3 regions of the Mesorhizobium sp. M0029 genome follow, and region 2 is predicted to be linked to each of the others. Evidence: predicted binding sites of a transcription regulator. Region 2 holds the regulator's gene; each other region holds the start of a gene.
What was found. Region 2 encodes PhoB, which activates phosphate uptake and scavenging genes when phosphate is short. Its sites were predicted from a motif close to TGTCATNNANCTGTCAT; they were not measured.
Positions count from the first base shown of each region.

Region 1: the regulator PhoB is predicted to act here: its motif matches at 1,358-1,374, upstream of NKJ76_RS04125 (PhoX family protein).
Region 3: the regulator PhoB is predicted to act here: its motif matches at 1,071-1,087, upstream of NKJ76_RS14775 (esterase-like activity of phytase family protein).

Region 1 covers NZ_JAMYVF010000002.1:185,792-188,058, forward strand. Annotated here, with positions in the region: gene urtA (urea ABC transporter substrate-binding protein) at 1-603, opposite strand, end outside; gene NKJ76_RS04120 (hypothetical protein) at 917-1,312, shown strand; gene NKJ76_RS04125 (PhoX family protein) at 1,430-2,267, shown strand, end outside.
Region 2 covers NZ_JAMYVF010000018.1:73,939-76,205, forward strand. Annotated here, with positions in the region: gene phoU (phosphate signaling complex protein PhoU) at 1-643, shown strand, start outside; gene phoB (phosphate regulon transcriptional regulator PhoB) at 660-1,349, shown strand; gene NKJ76_RS25270 (ROK family protein) at 1,380-2,267, opposite strand, start outside.
Region 3 covers NZ_JAMYVF010000007.1:208,505-210,771, forward strand. Annotated here, with positions in the region: gene NKJ76_RS14770 (LacI family DNA-binding transcriptional regulator) at 1-1,022, shown strand, start outside; gene NKJ76_RS14775 (esterase-like activity of phytase family protein) at 1,184-2,267, shown strand, end outside.

The DNA.
Region 1 (2,267 bases), on a different contig from region 2:
TTCGGCGGCGACGCCCTTGGCCTTCAGATAGGCCTCGAGGATTTTGTTGGTGGTGCGGGGATAGACGTAGTCGGTGCCTTCCAGCACCCAGCGCTTCACCGAGCCACCGTCTTCGCTCATGAGATAATCGACAGCGGGAATCGCCTGCTGGTTCGGGGCGGCGCCGGTGTAGAACACGTTGCGCTCGCTTTCCTCGCCCTCATACTGGACGGGGTAGAACAGGATGTTGTCGAGTTCTGAGAACACCGGCAGCACCGATTTGCGCGACACCGAGGTCCAGCAGCCGAACACGGCGGCGACCTTGTCCTTGGAGATCAGCTCGCGCGCCTTCTCGGCGAAGAGCGGCCAATTGGAGGCCGGATCGACAACGACCGCCTCAAGCTTCTTGCCGAGCAGGCCGCCCTTGGCGTTCTGCTCTTCGATGAGCATCAGCATGGCGTCTTTCAGCGTCGTCTCCGAAATCGCCATGGTACCCGACAGCGAATGCAGAATGCCGACCTTGATCGTGTCTTCGGCGGCCTTGGCCGGAGACGACATCGACAGGCCGGCGGCGAACACGCCGGCCGAAAACATTTTTGTTATTGTGGAGAAGTTACCCCTCATACTGAAGACTCCCAAGCTGTTTGATTGCACCGCGACAATGCAAAGCAACTGCCGTGCCAAACGCGAAGGCGCCGCTCACGAAGATGGAATAGCCGAGCGTTATCAGCCGGTTGGTATATTAGCCCTCGAGAAAACAGTGGCAGCCGGTAAAAATTGATTGAGGCAAATTTGCGCAGCGCACACGACTTTTGCCTAATTTTCGCCCAAATAGGACAAATGCCTAGTTTTTGATCTCCGGCCGTGGATTCCGGGCGAACAATGTTGCGGCACGGCGCAAAAATAGGGCAAGCTCGCCCTTCAAAAGAGAGACGTCATGACATCTCGCATCTCACGCATTTCCGGCATCCTGCTGCTGATGGCAACGAGCGGCGCCGCGCGCGCCGATTTCAGCGAGGGCAAACTTCCTGACGGCACCTATCATTGCGAGGTCTATTTGCTCGGCGCCTTCCTCAACCTCGGCGACATCACTATCAAGGGCAATGTCTATACCGGCCCGGTGACGTTCGGAACGGCGCTGCAAGGCTACAATTATCAGATGAACGCCAATGGCGAGATCACCTGGCTCGGGCCGCTGGGCGGCTATACCACTGGTGGCAACTCCGTCTCCATGACACAGGCAACACTGGACGGCGAGACTGCCCCGTCATTCGACATCATTCTGAAGCAGCCCGACGGCGCCTTCACCGCCTCGACCTGCACCAAGGGCTGAGCGATGCGTAGTGCCGCGCCCAGTTGCGGCAAAACCTTCCTCTTATGTCATGTGAATGTTGCCTAAGCAGACTAGGGCAACGGTGCGCCGTAACATCCACCCTGAGAGGCAGACACCATGGCCAATGCACCGTCTTCATCCTCCCCCGTCATCCGCGAAATCATTGCCGAGCGCGTCTCGCGCCGGTCTCTTTTGAAAGGCAGCCTCGCCTCCGGCGCGCTGATTGCCGGCGGCAGCTTTGTCGGCTCCTTGTTTGCCGGCGAAACGCATGCCGCCACAGCGCAGTCGACGCTCGGCTTTCCCGAGCTGAAACGGGTCTACGGCAAGACCCATGCCGCCGCCGAAGGCTATGAGACGACCATCGTCGCGCGCTGGGGCGACCCGCTTGCAGCCGGCCTCGCCGAATTCGACGGCAACAAGGTCGCGGCGGAGGAACAGGAAAAGCGCTTCGGCTACAATTGCGACTACATCGCCTTCATGCCGCTGCCCAAGGGTACGGTGAATTCCGATCATGGCCTGCTCTGCGTCAACAACGAATACATCTCGCCCAATGTGATGTTTCCGGGGATGACCGAGGGCGATGCCGGCAAGACGATGACCAGGGAACAGGTCGATCTCGGCATGGCCGCGATGGGCCATTCGATCCTCGAGGTGCAGGTGAAGGACGGCAAGTGGGAAACCGTGGCGGACAGCCCGCTCAACCGCCGCATCACCGCCAACACCGAAATGACCGTTTCCGGACCGGTTGCCGGCCATGCGCTGATGAAGACCTCGGCCGACGCGACTGGCACGAAAGTGCTCGGCACCAGCTATAATTGCAGCGGCGGTGTTACCCCGTGGGGCACGGTGCTGACCTGCGAGGAAGGCGTGTCCGACATTTTCGGCGGCGACCCGAAAAAGGCGCCGACTGCCGACCTGCTCGACCGTTACGGCTTCGACGGCTCCGACATGTATG
Region 2 (2,267 bases):
CGACATGGGCGATCTGGCAGGCTCGATGGTCAGCGGCTCGACCAGGGCGCTGCTCAATTCGGACAATGCGCTGGCACAGCGTGTCGTTTCCGACGACGCCATCATGGATGCGCGCCAGCGCGAACTGGACGACCGCGCCATCACGCTGATCGCCAAGCGCCAGCCGATGGCCAACGATCTGCGCGCCGTGGTCGGCTCGATCCGCATGGCCGGCGACCTCGAGCGCATCGGCGATCTCGCCAAGAACATCGCCAAGCGCGTCGGCACCGTGGGCCTCAGTGTCACGCCGCGCGACCTGTCGCACTCCATCGACGCCATGGCGCAGCTGGTGCTGATCCAGGTGCAAGGCGTCGTCGAGGAATATGCCGCCACCGATGCGGCAGCGCTTGCAAAACTCAGGAATGACGACGAGCGCATCGACGTCAAATACACGTCCGTGTTTCGTGAGCTCTTGACCTACATGATGGAAGACCCTCGCAACATCACCGCCTGCACGCATCTCTTGTTCTGCGCCAAGAATCTTGAGCGCATCGGCGATCATGTCACCAACATCGCCGAAAATGCGTATTATGTGCTGACCGGCCAGCAACTGCCCGCCAATCGTCCGAAGCAGGACGAGACGGCGATGGCCATGCCGGCCTGATGAGGGTGAACTGCCGATGATCGCGCCACGCATCATGGTCGTGGAGGACGAGGAACCGCTAGGCGTGCTCCTCCGCTACAACCTCGAATCCGAAGGCTATCACGTCGAGGTGGTGACACGCGGCGACGAGGCCGAGATCCGCCTGCAGGAAAACGTGCCCGATCTCCTGGTGCTCGACTGGATGGTGCCCGCTGTTTCCGGCATCGAGCTCTGCCGGCGGCTTAGAGTGCGGCCCGAAACCGAGCGGCTGCCGATCATCATGCTGACCGCGCGCGGTGAGGAAAGCGATCGCGTGCGCGGCCTGTCCACCGGCGCCGACGACTATCTGGTCAAGCCATTCTCGACGCCGGAGTTCATGGCGCGAGTGAAGGCGCTGCTGCGCCGGGCCAAGCCGGAAGTGCTGTCCAGCGTGCTCAAGGTCGGCGACATCGTGCTCGATCGAGAATCGCACCGGGTCTACCGCAAGAAGAGCGAGATCAGGCTCGGACCGACCGAGTTCCGGCTGCTCGAATTCATGATGCGCCATCCCGGCCGCGTGTTCTCGCGCAGCCAACTGCTCGACAATGTCTGGGGCGAGACGATCTATATCGACGAGCGAACCGTCGATGTCCATGTCGGGCGGCTGCGCAAGGCCGTCAACAACGGCCGCATGCCGGATGTCATCCGTACCATTCGCGGCGCCGGCTACGCGATCAGGGAAGATTAGGATGCTGCGCGTCGCGCCGTTGCCGGCCTTTCAGGCGACATGCTTGCCAGATTTGGGCTGAATGCCCGGTGCGAAAATCTCCTGGTCGACGAAGCCGAGTGCGCGCATGGCGCAGCCTTCGCGGATCAGCGGCAGTTCGTTGGGCTCGGTGTCGAAGGAGATCGACTTCGAGTGCTGGCCGCCGGCAGTCTGGGCGATGGCCTCGCGCAATGCCGGCTCGATCAGGTCGAAGGCGGCGGCGCTGACGCCTACCATGGCGACGGGTGCCGGATCGATCAGCGCAAACAGGCTGCCGAGGCCGAAGCCGAGCGCCTCGCCGGCCTTGCGATAGGCTTCGCGCTCCGGGCCGTCGGTTTCGCGGGCGCGCGCGGCGAGTGCGCGCATATCAGCGTCGCCGATATCGACCGGCTCGGCATCCTCGCCCATCATTTTGGCGCTGCGCCAGATGGCGTAGTTTCCGGCATAGGCTTCCACGCAGCCGCGCCGCCCGCAGCGGCAGAGCGCGCCGCCCGGACGGTGGATCATGTGGCCGAACTCGCCGCCCGAGGAATGGGTGCCGGTGAACAGTTCGCCTTTCAGCACCAGGCCCATGCCGATGCCGTGCGATAAGAGGATGGCGATAAAATTGTCGCGGTAGCGCTCGGGCTGGCGCCATTGCAGCGCCACCGCCATCATGTTGCAATCGTTCTCCATGGTGGCAGGAATGCCGAATTCCGCTTCCAACATGTCGGCGAAGGCAATGTCGGTCAGTGGCGTGATCGGCGACCACAGCATGGCGCGCGCCTGCGAATCGGTGATGCCCTGGATGCCCATGGCAATGCGGGCGATGCTCTGGACATCGAGGTCGGGATCCTCAAGCCGCCGCCGGACGATTGCTACGCATTCGCCAATCAGCTCGTCGCGCGGCTTGGTCAGCGT
Region 3 (2,267 bases), on a different contig from region 2:
CGTCCAGCATCCATGACCTTGCGCGTCACCTGAACATTTCGATCGGCACCGTGTCGCGGGCGCTGAACGGCCGCGCCGACGTCAATGCCGACACCCGCCAGCGCGTGCTCGCCGCCGCCAAGCAATTGAACTATTCGCCCAACCAGTCCGGCCGCAGCCTGCGGCAAGGCACCACCCATTCGATCGCCTTCATGCTGCAGCCGCATCCGGGCGACCAGCAATATGGCGAACCCTTCTTCATCCCGTTCCTGATCGGTCTGCAGGGCCGGCTGGCCGAGGATGACCTGGATCTGATGGTCGTCATGGGCGAGCCCGGCCAATATCAGCAGGAGAGGCTGCGCCGCGTGGTTGAGACGCGCCGGGCCGACGCGGTCGTGTTGGCCAACACACGGCGGGAAGACGATCGGATCGACTATCTCAGCAAGGCCGGCTTTCCCTTCGCCACGCTTGGCCGAAGTCAATCCGGCGACGACACCTATCCTTCGCTCGATATAGATTTCGAGAGGGCGGGTGATGAAGCCGTCGACCGGCTGGTCGCGCGCGGCCACCGCCGCATTGCCGCCATCCGCCCTTCGCTTGATCTCAACTTCGGCTACCTGTTCCTCGACGGCTACCGCAACGCGCTGGGGCGGCATGGCATCGAAGTCGACCCCGGCCTGATCGCCGACGGCTTCATCAACGAGGCCGGAGGCTACCAGGTGACGCCGCGCGTGATGCTCTCCAAGGACCGGCCCACAGCCATCATCTTCAACAATGACGCAATGGCGCTCGGCGGCTGCAAGGCACTGGCCGAAATGGGCATCAGGCCCGGCCACGACATCGCGGTGATCGTCATCGTCGACACGCCGCTCTGCCGTTATTTCTCGCCGGCGCTGACCGCCTTCCGTCCGTCGCTGGAGCCGATGGGCCGGAGGCTGGCCGAAATGCTGCTGGCCTCGCTTCCGGCCTTTGCCGGCCCGGAAGGTCCGCGCATCATCCGCGAAGTCTGGCCGCTGGAGCTGATCGCGCGCGACAGCGATTGAAAGTGCGTCTCTCCCTTCTCCCACAAGGGAGAAGGAAGAGGCCCGCTCTGTCACGCAACTATCATCTTCGCGTCCTAGACCGCTTTGCGAGAGGGCGACATCGTCGATGCGATGCGGTGGCCCCTTTGCGCCGCTCAAGGCTTGTCACAAAGAGGATCTCCATGAAAATCTCGCACCGAACCGTGTCGCTCGGCGCCGCGCTGGCGCTGTTTACCGCCCTGACCCCTGCCCTTGCCGACAGCACAGTCACCGTTGGTGGCTTCGTCAACAAGGGCCTGGTCGGCGTCGGCCGCATCCCGGCCGATCAGAAGGACAAGTTCGGCGAGACCTTCGGCTCCGGCTCCGGCATGTCCATCGACGCCGCAAGCTGGACCCGTGGCGCGGACGGCTACAAGGGCTCGCTCTGGTTGCTGCCGGACCGTGGCTACAATGTCGTCGGCACCACCGATTACCGGCCGCGCCTCAACACTATTCGCATCGAGTTCACGCCGGTAGCACTAGGCGCCACGCCCACCTCCGGCCAGGAACAGACAGGCGTCAAGGCGACGCTTGCCGATTCCCTGCTCCTCACCGACGACAAGGGCGCTGACGCCACCGGCCTCGATCCGCTCAACGGCGTGCGCGCGGCCAATGGCGACCTGCCGATCCTGCCCGAGGCCAATGGCAAGCTGGCGCTCGACAATGAGGCGATCGCGCGGCTGCCCGACGGCACCATGTTCATCTCTGACGAATACGGCCCCAACATCTACCGCTTCTCGGCCGACGGCCATCTGTTGTCGGCAACGCAGCCGCCGGCCGCTTTGGTGCCGATGCGCAAGGGCGGGCCGAACTTCGCCTCCGACAATCCAGGCCCCGGTGCAGCCGAACCCGATCCGAAGGATCCCGAAACCGGCCGCCAGAACAATCAAGGCCTCGAAGGCATGGCGCTGACGCCGGACGGCAAGTCGCTGATCACTGTGCTGCAGTCGGCGCCCCGCCAGGATGGCGGCGATTCGCCCGCGACGCGCCAGAACACCCGCGCGCTGGTCTACGACGCCTCCGACCCGGCCCATCTCAAGCTGGTGCATGAATATGCCGTGCCGCTGCCGGTGTTCAAGGACGCCAAGGACAAGACCAAGGTCGCCGCGCAGAGCGAAATCGTGGCGCTGTCCGACAAGACCTTCCTGATGCTGGCGCGCGACAGCGGAAACGGCCAGGGGGTGAAGGGCGATACTTCGCTGCTGCGCCAGATTTTCGTCGTCGACG